Regions from separate parts of the Priestia sp. TGN 0903 genome, predicted to be linked through region 3. Evidence: riboswitches for the same ligand, from Rfam matches in the RefSeq annotation. Region 3 holds a riboswitch; each other region holds the start of a gene.

Region 1 (4,247 bases), on a different contig from region 3:
AATATCCATTCGTCTAACAGCAAATGTTAAAATTTCTGTTTCCGACTCTTCTACCGCTTGACGCTGAGTCGTAAAGTCCGGAAATTTCCCTGTTCCTAATAATAAACGTGAATTAAATGTATATTGTCCAATTTTTAACATACTCTTCATCCTCCTCCAACAAATGAAACAACTTCTAATGTATCTCCATCTTTTAAGCATGCATCGCTATGTTCTTCTTTTTGCAAAATATTCTTGTTTAATTCAACAATTACAACTCGCTCATGCAGACTCTGAGCCTGCAGCAAGTGCTCGACCGTTTCAATTTCATCTCCGACAGTGACGGTCTTACCGTTAATAATTAGATTCAATGAACTCCCTCCATTGCTCTCGTTAGCTGAAATGATGTAAAGAATGAATGATTTGGCTTTTTCCCTAACAAAGCATCAGCCATAATTTTTCCAGTTGCAGCGCTTAATAAAATACCGTTTCGGTAGTGGCCAAAAGCCATGTGCAGATTCGCTATTTCAGGGTGCTCTCCTAAATAAGGCCAGCCATCATTTGTTTGTGGACGAAGACCAGCCCATGCTTTTTCAAATGTGGCTTCTTTAATGGCCGGCAGAAGCGCAGAAGCTTTATTCAGCAAAAATTGAATACCTTGTGCAGAAACGGTCTTAGTAAAATCATGCTGCAGCTTAGTTGCCCCGATTACGATTCTTCCACCAGTCTTAGGGACTAAGTAAAAACCTTCATCTAAAAAAATCGTTTTAGAAAGCAGGGGCTTATGACTTTGCAGAGCAATACACTCTCCTTTTACAGGAAACACCTCGCCTAAATGTTCAGAAGAAATAAAGCGTTTAGCCCATGAGCCTGCTGCAATCACTACTTTTTCTCCATAAAAAGAGCCTTTGGACGTCTGTACCCCTTTTACTGTTTCATTTTCCATAATAAGAGAGTGAACGTCACAGTATTCGAATACATCTGCTCCGTGATACAAGGCTCCATGAGCAAGAGCTTGTGTTAACTTAGCCGGAGCTAGCTGGCCGTCTCCCGGTATTGTAATGGCTCCGTATATGTCTGGAGAGAGCCCGGGTTCTAACAAACGCGCTTCTTTTACATCGATCCATCTTACATCTTTGTCCCACCGGTGGTGCTGAGCGGCTTTTTTCTTTAATACGTGTGCATCTTCTTCTGTTACAGCGACTTTTAATAAGCCTTTTTGAATGAGCTCTACGTCGATAGCCGTTTTTTCTTTTAGTTCCTTCACCAGTTCAGGAAACATGCTTCTGCTCTTAATAGCAAGGTCTAAAAGAGGACCTTCTTCATCAATTTCAGCTTGAGCACCTAAAATACCAGCGGCTGCACTTGAAGCTTCACAACCAACTTGATTGCGTTCAAGAATAGCTACTGACGCTCCTTGTTTTGACAAATGATAAGCGATAGAAGAGCTGATTATACCTCCTCCGATTAACAGTACATCATAATGCTGCTTCATTTTCTCCACCTCCAGATGTCCATATATGAGAATATTGTTTAATCGCTTTCAGGGGATCTTGCGCAAGCATGACACCAGACATCACGGCTATACCGTGTGCTCCTGTTTGAAGTACCTCTTTGGCATTTACAGGTGTAATTCCTCCAATGGCAATAACCGGTATCTGCACAGCGTCTACTACTTCTTTTAGTGCCGCTATCCCTCGACTTTTTAATTCTTTTTTTGAATGTGTTGAATAAATATGTCCGTATAAAATGTAGTGAGCACCATCTTTTTCAGCTTCTAAAGCCTCTTCCACAGAGTGAACTGACTTTCCAACAATAAGAGAAGGAAATGCGTCTATAACAAACGAAACGTCTAAACTATGATAGGCAAGCTGTACACCTTTTGCTTTTAAAGCATGCGCTACATCAACTCGGTCATTCACAATAATTTTAGAGCGACAAAATGGTAGGCTTTCTAGTAAACATTGAATCTGCTTTGCCGTTTTCTTTTTTTCTCTAATATGAATGGCGCCCGCAAAAGGCGCGATAGCCGTTAAAATTTTTTGAAGCTCTTCGATTGGCTGCTTATCTGTTGTAATGACATGAAATTTAGGAATATCCACATGATCGAAACCTTTCCATTCAGAATAAAGAGAAATTTCAATCACTTCATCTTGTGCAGAGGGCTTTATTACATACAAAAAACCACTCTACAACGTAGAGTGGTTAGCATGCATCGTTATGTAAACATGATCGCCACTTCCCTACGCTGGTCCAAACCAGATCAGGTTCAAAGGGTCCGAAATACATCCGTCTCAGCTTCAAAAAGCTCCCCTAGTGATTGCTATTTATTGATTTTGTTTTTGCACTTAAAATTATAACACAACTAGATGTAAATACAATATCTCTTTATGCTCTTACGGCTCTCTTCCTTTTATAGATGTATCTTTTAAGCTTCTTTACTAAGAGGCCCGGCGCACCGAATCATTCTGCTTTTTATATAGTTAGTAATCGGTATAGTCGTCAAATTCTTCTTTGTCTTTTTCCTTTTTCCGATCCCATATAAACAGCAGGAGTAACATAATAAAAGTTAGAATATAAAAACCGTAAAAAATAAATGCCGCCACAACATTTATAAATAAAAATAAAAAACCAATGATCTGACCTGCAACAGCTACAATCAACAAAATGTATTTCCAAACTTCTGCTTTTCTATCCATTCTCTACTTCTCCGTCTTTTTGTTTTTCCCTACTAGAAACGTTCTCTTTACTTATAATAAAAACGTTCCTGCCAGTAAACCGACTGTAAATAAACCAACTGTTCCAAATGCTGAAATCCCCACGTACGCCAACATTTTCCGATAAGATTTTTCCCGAATTAACTGTACGGTTTCCACACTAAACGTTGAAAAAGTGGTAAAGGCACCAAAAAACCCAATGCCAATCATTAAAAATATTGAATCATCATAAGCATGACTCGGAACCTTTCCATAATAACTACCGTAAAAAAGACCAAGCCCAAACGCACCGAGCAAGTTTACAAACAGCATTGAGACTGGAAAAGGAGGGTTTGAAACTGTTTTTGTAACTTTTAAACCCAAAAGATAACGGCATATTCCTCCAGCTGCCCCGCCAAGTGCCAAGCTCACTATGCTCATTTACTTCACCTCATGTACTTTCACTAAATTTTTCCCTGCCGCTTCACCGCATAGATAACCTGCTAAAGCAAGAAGGATTCCACCTACTAAAGAGACAATGACATAAATGGCTCCCCAAAATAAATGGTGCTGAGTGAGAGAAATGACGTCTCCTGCAAAGGTTGAATACGTTGTAAAACCGCCGCACACGCCAACTCCTAGTCCAAGCTTTATCCATTCTTTTGGCTTTTTCCACGCAAAAAATCCTGTTAATAGGCCTAGTATGAAGCTTCCTAATAGGTTTTCAATTACCGTTCCTATTGGATAGCCCGTATATAATAAGGAAAGATTTAGCAAATAACGCGCATATGTACCAGCGATAGCACCAAAGGCAATTGAGATTAAGTTTATGGCTTTCATCATATCGCTCCGTTTCATAAATTCTTCTTTAAGTGTACCATAAGGAATTTATTTCTACCTTAACATTTAACTATATGTTTATTGCACCAAAAGTCATGAAAAAATGAAAGAGAAAATCGTCGCATGAAACTTCCTTTTTACTCCTCAAATATCCCTTAAAAATCCACTTAATCCAAATTTTAAAATCTTTCTGTATCCTTATGACAAACCGTGTATAGAAGGTATATTTCCCTTATTTTAAGTCACATTAATCGTATAAGTTTTTTTTGTTGACTTTTGCTGTGTTCTTGTTTAGTATCACAGAGTATCATTTCCTATCAGAATACTAGGGGGTTTAGAAAATGAAGAAATTTGCTGCACTTTTGTCGCTACTATTAGCTTTCACAGTTGTGCTTGCCGCATGCGGTTCTAGCTCAAAAAATGAAGCAAACAATGGAGACAATAAATCTTCACAAGAGGATTTATATAATAAAGTGAAAAAAGATGGCGTATTAACAATTGGAACTGAAGGTACATACCCTCCGTTCACTTTTCATGATGACAAACAAAAGCTAACTGGGTTTGATGTAGAATTGGCTCAAGAAGTAGCTAAACGTCTTGGCGTAAAAGCTGAGTTCAAAGAAACACAGTGGGATGGCATGTTTGCCGGATTAGATGCTAAACGCTTTGACATGATTGCTAATGAAGTGGGTATTCGTGAAGATCGTCAAAAGAAATACGATTTCTCTGACC
Region 2 (4,247 bases), on a different contig from region 3:
TCGCCTTCTTTCACGTCTAAGTTTAATGATTTTAAAATCGCTTGATCACCGTTCTTGTACGTAAAACTGACGTTTTGAAAAGATAACACAGACCTATTCATGAATTGGCCACATCGCTTCGTTATAAGCCATATCCCAGAACATATACTCAAAACGCGTCGTATTCAAGAAAATTTCTTCAAGCTTTTCTAATTCCACTTCTGATTTATCTTCAGTAAGTGAGTCAAATAAATTGATACACCATGTCGCCAGTTCTCCAAATTCTTCTGAGCTGTACATTTCAATCCACTCACGGTAAAACTCATTGTTAGCTCCAGGCTTTTCACTAAGTTCTTTTCCTATTTCCCAGTAGCTCCACATACAAGGCAAAAGAGCGGCTACTAATTCAGCTAATGTTCCACTTTGACCAACGTGCAGCATATAGTGCGTGTATGCAAGCGTTGTAGGAGATGGCTGCGCTTTTTCTAATTCTTTTTGGCTGATTTCAAATTTCTTGGCATACTCACGGTGCAGACTCATTTCTTCGTTTAATGTAGAATCTAAAAGGGCTGCAAATTTCCCCATCGTTTGAAGATCGGTAGCTTTCATGGCTCCAATCGCAAATAATTTGGCATAATCAATTAGGTAAAGGTAATCTTGAATCATGTAGAAGCGAAACTTCTCCTTTTCAAGCGTTCCATCTCCCATCCCCTGTACGAAGGGATGATTATGATTTTGACGCCAAATAGGCTGCAGCTTTTCGTATAATCGTTCACTAAATTTCATGATGATCACTCCTTATGCGTATGCAGCCACGTATAAATGAACTGCACTATCACTTTTGTATATTGAACAAGCTGATTAATATCTAATTGTTCGTTCACAGCATGTGCATTTGCTAAATTTCCCGGACCGTAAATAGCGGCGGGAATTCCCGCATCAGCTAGCCATCCCCCGTCTGTTACGCTAGTTGACACATCAATTGGAGGCTTTTTCCCTTCCATTTGTTCATGAGTATTTGCAAGCAGCTGCACTCCTGCATGATTTTCATCAATTTCTAATGACGGAAAGATTTCTCCTCTGTCTTCAATCATTGATGTGCCTCCCCATTCAAAGGTTGGCAGATTATCTTTTAACCATGGATCTGCTTTTGCAATAGCTATAATATATTCTTCCACTTCTTTTGATACTTGGTCGTACGATTCATTAGGATAATAGTGAACGGTGATCCACAGCCTGCATTCATCTGCAATAAAAGCAGCATGTCTTCCGCCTTCGATTACTGCTGGATTAATCGTATTTGTCCCTGGCAAAAATCCTGGATAGCTCTTTGTAACAGCCCAGTGACGCTCCAATTCTTGTAGCCCTCCGATCACTTTTGCCATCTTTTCAATAGCGCTTGCGGCTAACAGCCCTCCTCCAGCATGAATCATACTTCGGCGTGTACCGTCATGATAGGTTTTACTGCTTTTTATCGTAATCCATCCCGTGATCACTCCGCCTTGACCTTGAATATGTAAATCACTTGTATCGACTACAAGCGCAAAATCAGCTGTATACCCTTTCTGACAGCATTGCAGCGTACCTGCCTCTCCTACTTCTTCTCCTACAACGGATTCAAAAATCAAGTCTCCTGGCAGCTCGATTCCTGCTTCTGTTAAAAGCTGCACAGCAAATAATGCTCCCGCCAAACCGCCTTTCATATCAGCAACTCCGCGTCCAATTATCATATTGTCTTTTACAACAGCTTCAAACGGATTGGTTTCCCAATTTTCATTTTCTTGTACCTCAGCAACATCCATATGGCCGTTAATAATCAAGCTTTGATAGTCAGCCGATTTTTGTCCTTTTAACGTTCCCACTACGATAGGGTCGTTAGAATATAAGTCCCACATATCAATGGAAAAACCGCAGTTTTTAAGAAAATCTGCTACGTACAGCTGCGCTTCATGAGAATTTCGTGCAGGAGGCGCTGGCGTTTTATACGAAACAAGCGTTGTTAATAACTGGATTAAATCTCCTTTGCGCTCCTCTACCTGTTTGACAAGCAAATCAATTGTTTCTTTCATGTATGACACCTTCCTTTACGCATAAAAAAACACTTCTTTCGCAGGAAAGAAGTGTTTTTGTTTATGTACACAAAATTATTATAACGAGTTCGTAAGGAAATCCTATACAAAACATCCATTACAATACCTCTTTCCTACGCTAGTATTACCTAGTTCAGGTTATAAGGGTTAAGACTTATCGTCTCTCTCAGCTTCGAAAGCACCCCTAGTGGTGTTGTATCTCTATGAAATTAATCTATTATCATATGTTTACCTGTAATAGTTTTATCATAGTAAAGCGTTTTATTCAATAGAAAGGTTCATGATATGGTAATGAAAATAGTTTCCTTTTTAGTAGTAAAAGAAAAAGCACACACCTTTTTCATGCAGTGTGTGCTCTTTGTTTTTGTGACATTACTAGTTAGCTATTGGCTTCTTTAAAAATACGCCGTTTTTTCCTTCAGACAGTAATAAGCTCAAGCTTTTGCCCCGGTCTCACTAATGAAAGCAGCTCATGATCTTCTTCTATTACATACCCAATCACATTCACATTAGCATTTGCAGACAAATTCCTTTTAGCTATTTGAACCTCTCCTCTGTAACGTCCGTAGCCATCATTGTCCATTGTAATTGCTCCGATTCTGCGTTCTACTGTATGAAATGGCAGCACTGGTTTTACAGATCGTGTATCAACCAAACGCAGAACGTCTCTTGATACATCCGGACGCACGCTGTACGTTCCCTGTATATGAGGTGAACGAATGCGTAGCGGAATAATGCGGTTTTCTTGATATTGAACTAAACGTTTTAATAAATTTGAACTGGCGTATGGATCTCCAATATAAACCTCCGTTACTCCGCATCCGTATAAATCTACTGCAGAGGTAAAAGGACATTTATTACGGTCTTTTTCTCTAGTAGGAAGTCCTTGATAAATAGGTCCTCTCTTTTCGCCTTCTCCAGGAATATAAGCACAAACTGGAATACGAAGTTCATTAAATAAATCTGTTTGCTGTTGAAAAAACGTTTCTTCAAGCCCTGTTTCAGGCCGCGGATAAAAATTATGCCAAGCAAGCAGCTGATGATGATGAAGGCCTGCAGATAATAGCGCTTCTATTTCTAGTTTTGACACTGTACTTGCATTAAGGGCAATATAAAACTCATCCGCAAGTAAAATCGTTTCTTCTACGCTAAAGCCATCGTCTAGTCTAATACCTGATACGCCAAGTGAAGATAGAGTCATAAGGCTTTCGATACCTAAATGAACCGGTGTATGCTTAGATACATCTGCATACACGCTTATTCCACAATCTCTAGCCACATGAAGCAATTCTTTTGCCCGTTCAGCTAAATCTCCTTTTTCCTCTGGAATGTGAAGTGAAGTGAATGCGCGTGTAACGCCGCATTCACTCGCTTCTACTAATCTTTGTTTGGCATCTCTATCGTTCAAATAAAACGAAATGCCAATCATTCAAACTCCCTCGCCATTTCATCGTTAAATCCAAAGAAATAGGTACAAATAAAGCCTGCTGCGTAAGCAATAACTAATCCAAGTAAATAAAGAAGAATTTGATGCGCATGAACTAAAAACGTAAGCGGCAAACCCGATACTCCCACTGCTACAGTTGCAATATGGAAGTGCGCCTGAAATGCTCCGCCGATTCCTGCTCCAAGACAAGCGGTTAAGAATGGACGCCCTAAAGGAAGTGTGACTCCAAAAATAAGCGGCTCTCCGATTCCGAGCAGCCCTGAAGGAAGTGCGCCTCCAATTGCTCGCTTTAAGCGTTTTTTCTTTGTTTTGATATAAATAGCAAAAGCTGCACCAACCTGACCGGCTCCGCCCATTGCTAGTATAGGAAGAAGCGGATCATCTCCAATCGAATTAATAAGCTCTAAATGGACCGGAGTAAGACCTTGATGCAGTCCTGTAATAACGAGCGGCAAAAACGTTGCCCCTAAAACAAAGCCTGCTACAACTCCTCCAACCTCTAAAACTCCTAAAAGACCTTTTGTGATTCCATCTGAAATGAAGCCGCCGATTGGCATGAATACCACATACGTAATAATTCCTGTAATTAACACCGTAACGGTTGGTGTAATAATAATATCCAGTGACTGTGGGACAAATTTACGTACTCGTTTTTCTAACACGGCCATAAAGATTGCTGCAAGCAGCACTCCTATTAAGCCCCCACGCCCCGGCAAAAGTGCTTCACCAAA
Region 3 (4,247 bases):
AGGGAATTGTATTTATTTATTGATGTGATAGGATAAAAAAAGCATGTAAATCCATTCACTACGAATGAAAGCAGTGGACATATACATATAGATAATAATAAATGGTTTGGGGAGTCAAAGAAGGTGATGTTGAAGTGAATGTAAGCATCAGGTCAATCGTTAAAAAAGTCATGTTCATTCTATTTATTGCGTACGGGGCAGTGGTCATTTATGCTACTCTCATACGGGAAAACGAACATGTTTACGGAAAAGCAATGAACTTGGATTTATTTAGTACAATCCGTCTGATGTGGGACAGCGGTAATATAATGCTCACTCTGACAAATATACTGGGAAATATCGTGATGTTTGCGCCGCTTGGAATGTTTATTCCGTTGTTTATGAAGTGGTTTGACGGTTTTATTCAAGTCTTTACGACTGGTTTCTTAATCAGTTTTCTGATTGAAATTTTACAGTACAAGCTAACGGAACGAGTATTTGATATTGATGATATCTTTTTGAATACGCTAGGTACATTTATAGGCTGGGTTATTATTAAAATACTATATTGGATCAAGAACATGCTGAAAGCACGTTTCAAAAAAAGATGAAAGGACTTCTTTACGAAGTCCTTTTTGCATCTTGTTGATAGAAACACTTAATGCAGCGTCTTACGGAAGAATGTGAGGATTCAACGATAATGTGCTGACAATTTTGCTGAACAAATAATAACTTTCCTTCAAGCTGCTTAATTTGTTTTTTAAGCTGTTCTACTTCATTATTGATAGATATTTGAACCACTGTTAACAAACTCTTTAGCTTTTTCTTTCATTCCTTCTTTTCTTACTTCGTTTACATCTTTTTCATTTTCTTGAGCCATGTTACGAATATCTTGAGAAATACGCATCGAACAGAATTTAGGTCCACACATTGAACAGAAATGGGCTGTTTTAGCACCTTCAGCGGGAAGTGTTTCATCGTGATATTCTTTTGCGCGCTCTGGATCTAGTGACAGGTTAAATTGATCATTCCATCTAAATTCAAATCTTGCTTTAGACAGAGCATTATCGCGTTTTTGTGCTCCTGGATGGCCTTTTGCTAGGTCAGCAGCATGCGCAGCAATTTTATAGGTGATAACGCCTTCGCGAACGTCTTCTTTATTCGGGAGTCCTAAATGTTCTTTTGGCGTTACGTAGCAAAGCATAGCTGTCCCAAACCAGCCAATCATTGCAGCACCAATACCTGATGTAATATGGTCATAGCCTGGAGCGATGTCGGTTGTAAGCGGTCCAAGAGTATAGAAGGGGGCTTCCTGGCATATTTCCATTTGTTTATCTACGTTTTCTTTGATGAGATGCATTGGAACATGTCCAGGACCTTCAATCATAACTTGAACATCGTGTTTCCAAGCAATTTTAGTTAATTCACCAAGCGTTTCTAATTCACCGAACTGTGCCTCATCATTAGCATCTGCAATGGAACCAGGACGTAGCCCATCGCCAAGCGAAATAGCAATATCGTATGCTTTACAGATTTCACAGATTTCTTCAAAGCGAGTATATAAAAAGTTCTCTTCATGATGAGCTAAACACCACTGCGCCAAGATGGATCCTCCGCGTGAAACAATACCTGTCGTACGTTTCGCTGTCAGAGGAATATAACGTAAAAGAACACCTGCGTGAATAGTAAAGTAATCAACACCTTGTTCTGCTTGTTCAATTAATGTATCGCGGTATGCTTCCCACGTTAGATCTTCTGCTACGCCTTTTACTTTTTCAAGCGCTTGGTAAATAGGAACGGTCCCTACAGGAACAGGCGAGTTGCGGATAATCCATTCGCGTGTTGTGTGGATATCCTTTCCTGTTGATAGATCCATAATTGTATCGGCTCCCCAACGCGTTGCCCATGTCATTTTTTCTACTTCATCTTCAATAGCTGAACGAATAGCTGAATTTCCGATATTAGCATTAATTTTCACATGGAATTTGCGGCCGATAATCATCGGTTCGCTCTCAGGGTGATTGATATTATTAGGGATAATCGCACGTCCTCTTGCTACTTCTTCACGCACAATTTCAGGATTCATCTGTTCACGAATAGCGATAAATTCCATTTCGGGCGTGATGACTCCTTTTTTCGCATAGTGCATTTGCGTTACATTTTGATTTTTTTTCGCGCGCAAAGGTAAACGTTTAGTGATAAAGCGCTCGTACTGATCTCTTGGATCACCGTCATAATAACCGTTATCCTGTGGCTGAACCGTACGGCCTTGATATGTTTCTACATCGTTTCGTTCTGCAATCCACTTTTCGCGCAGAGCTGGTAATCCTTTTTGTAAATTAATTTCATAAGAGGGATCTGTATAAACACCGCTCGTGTCGTATACACGTACGGGACTATTTTCTTCTTCACCAAAAGACCCTGTAGTAGGAGACTGATGAATTTCACGCATAGGTACTTTAAGGTCTTGTCTGGATCCTTGGACATATACTTTGTGACTGTTTGGAAAAGGCTTTTTCATAGAAACTGATACATTTTGTTTTGACATTACATATTCCTCCGGTTTCGCATAAAGTGTAGCTATACCGAACCATAAAAAAATCGGGTTCTGTGATAGACAGAACCCGATGGAATAGGCAAAAAAAGAATAAAACTATACTATTCTTTTCAAGACTACTTCCCTCCGCTGGTATAACCCAAATCAGGTTCAAAGGGTTAAAGAGTTTTATTGCACTCTTCTCTCAGTCTGAGCTATCAGACACCCCTAGTAGAAATAACATTCAAATTATTCAATTTACGGCTTAAGTTTACCATCATTCGGTAAAAAATCAACCCTTAAATAAAAAAAGCTAGACAATTAGCGTTGTCTAGCAGCATCGATTGCAATCACAATAGCTGTAATAATATGCATGATAAATCCCAAAAATGGAATCCAAGCAACCAGTGAGGTAACAAGCCCTAGTATGTTTCCATAAGCAGATAACCCTCGTCTATTAGCTAAAATGAGTGTGATAGCATGAAGAATAAATCCAATAAAAAGAGGAGTATAGCTAAAGCCCATAACAATCCCCGCGCCAATTAAAGGAATTCCCAGCAAGGCTTCATACCCAGCAGTGACCCATTTCATTGTACGTACATTTCCATTCATAGTAAAAAGCCTCCTAAAAAAGATACTACTATATACGAGAAAAGAGAGAAAAAAGTTTCAAATTACTTGGGGGATATGTCGTATAAGTCAGCCCTATTGGATTAAAATGATAGATGACAGTAAAGGGGGATGGAAAAAACATAATGATTTAGTCATTTTTTCACACTAAAGAAAAATAGTCTAGATGATTCATTTTTAGCTAAGGGACCAGAATTTATACTGAACATAGTGACTGCTTTTTAAAATAAATAAAAGCTGATATCGTGTTTTTTGGTTGTAGCATGTAAGCTTTTTATTACAAATTATTAAAGATTCTTATCTTTTTGCAAATACACATTGTATTTCATAGTTTTAACAATTATGATAAAAAAGCAAGTGTCAAAATAGGAAAATAGTTGAGCATGTAAAACGAAGCGATAAGTTTATTAATTTGAAAGAAAGGCAAGGTACATAGCTTTATGTGGGAAATTATTGTAGCAATCATTTTAGGGATTGTAGAAGGTTTAACAGAGTTTGCTCCTGTTTCGTCAACTGGGCATATGATTATTGTGGATGACCTGTGGTTAAATTCAAAAGAATTATTTTCATCTCCAGTAGCTAATACATTTAAGATTGTTATTCAGCTAGGGTCGATCTTAGCAGTAGTTGTTATTTTTAAAGATCGTTTTATTAATTTATTAGGATTGGGAAAAAAACCAGCTGCTGCAATTGGACCGACAAATCGCTTAAATTTAATGCAGGTAATTGTTGGTTTGTTACCCGCAGGAGTGTTAGGACTTTTGTTTGATGATTACATTGATGAACATTTGTTTTCTTTAAATACGGTGCTAATTGGCTTAGTGGTCGGAGCTGTATTAATGATTCTAGCAGATTTGTTTGGACCTAAACGTCCGCGTGTAGAGACGGTGGACCAAATGTCTTATGGACAAGCACTAGGTATAGGACTGTTTCAATGTATTGCTCTTTGGCCAGGTTTTTCTCGTTCAGGCTCAACGATTTCAGGAGGGGTTCTTCTTGGAATGAGCCATAAGGCAGCCGCAGATTTTACATTTATTATGGCAGTGCCAATTATGGCAGGAGCAAGTGGACTTTCATTGGTTAAAAACTGGCAGTATTTCAC

Evidence for each region. A riboswitch is a leader RNA that binds a small molecule or an ion and turns the genes downstream of it on or off. The one in region 3 is predicted to bind thiamine pyrophosphate.
Region 1: another riboswitch for thiamine pyrophosphate. It lies ahead of ACRPLY_RS22575 (thiamine phosphate synthase); the one in region 3 lies ahead of thiC (phosphomethylpyrimidine synthase ThiC).
Region 2: another riboswitch for thiamine pyrophosphate. It lies ahead of ACRPLY_RS17130 (acetylornithine deacetylase); the one in region 3 lies ahead of thiC (phosphomethylpyrimidine synthase ThiC).

What each region holds. Positions count from the first base shown of each region.
Region 1 is NZ_JBOZGL010000008.1:61,281-65,527, forward strand. Features, by position in the region: gene ACRPLY_RS22560 (thiazole synthase) at 1-141, opposite strand, end outside; gene thiS (sulfur carrier protein ThiS) at 147-350, opposite strand; gene thiO (glycine oxidase ThiO) at 347-1,474, opposite strand; gene ACRPLY_RS22575 (thiamine phosphate synthase) at 1,458-2,081, opposite strand; TPP riboswitch at 2,203-2,304, opposite strand; gene ACRPLY_RS22580 (hypothetical protein) at 2,463-2,678, opposite strand; gene crcB (fluoride efflux transporter CrcB) at 2,730-3,116, opposite strand; gene ACRPLY_RS22590 (fluoride efflux transporter FluC) at 3,117-3,515, opposite strand; gene ACRPLY_RS22595 (amino acid ABC transporter substrate-binding protein) at 3,857-4,247, shown strand, end outside.
Region 2 is NZ_JBOZGL010000004.1:545,029-549,275, forward strand. Features, by position in the region: gene ACRPLY_RS17120 (ABC transporter ATP-binding protein) at 1-101, opposite strand, end outside; gene tenA (thiaminase II) at 94-765, opposite strand; gene ACRPLY_RS17130 (acetylornithine deacetylase) at 771-2,048, opposite strand; TPP riboswitch at 2,163-2,265, opposite strand; gene ACRPLY_RS17135 (MupG family TIM beta-alpha barrel fold protein) at 2,488-3,498, opposite strand; gene ACRPLY_RS17140 (PTS transporter subunit EIIC) at 3,495-4,247, opposite strand, start outside.
Region 3 is NZ_JBOZGL010000015.1:21,188-25,434, reverse strand. Features, by position in the region: gene ACRPLY_RS25420 (VanZ family protein) at 135-590, shown strand; gene thiC (phosphomethylpyrimidine synthase ThiC) at 758-2,527, opposite strand; TPP riboswitch at 2,641-2,755, opposite strand; gene ACRPLY_RS25410 (hypothetical protein) at 2,837-3,127, opposite strand; gene ACRPLY_RS25405 (undecaprenyl-diphosphate phosphatase) at 3,586-4,247, shown strand, end outside.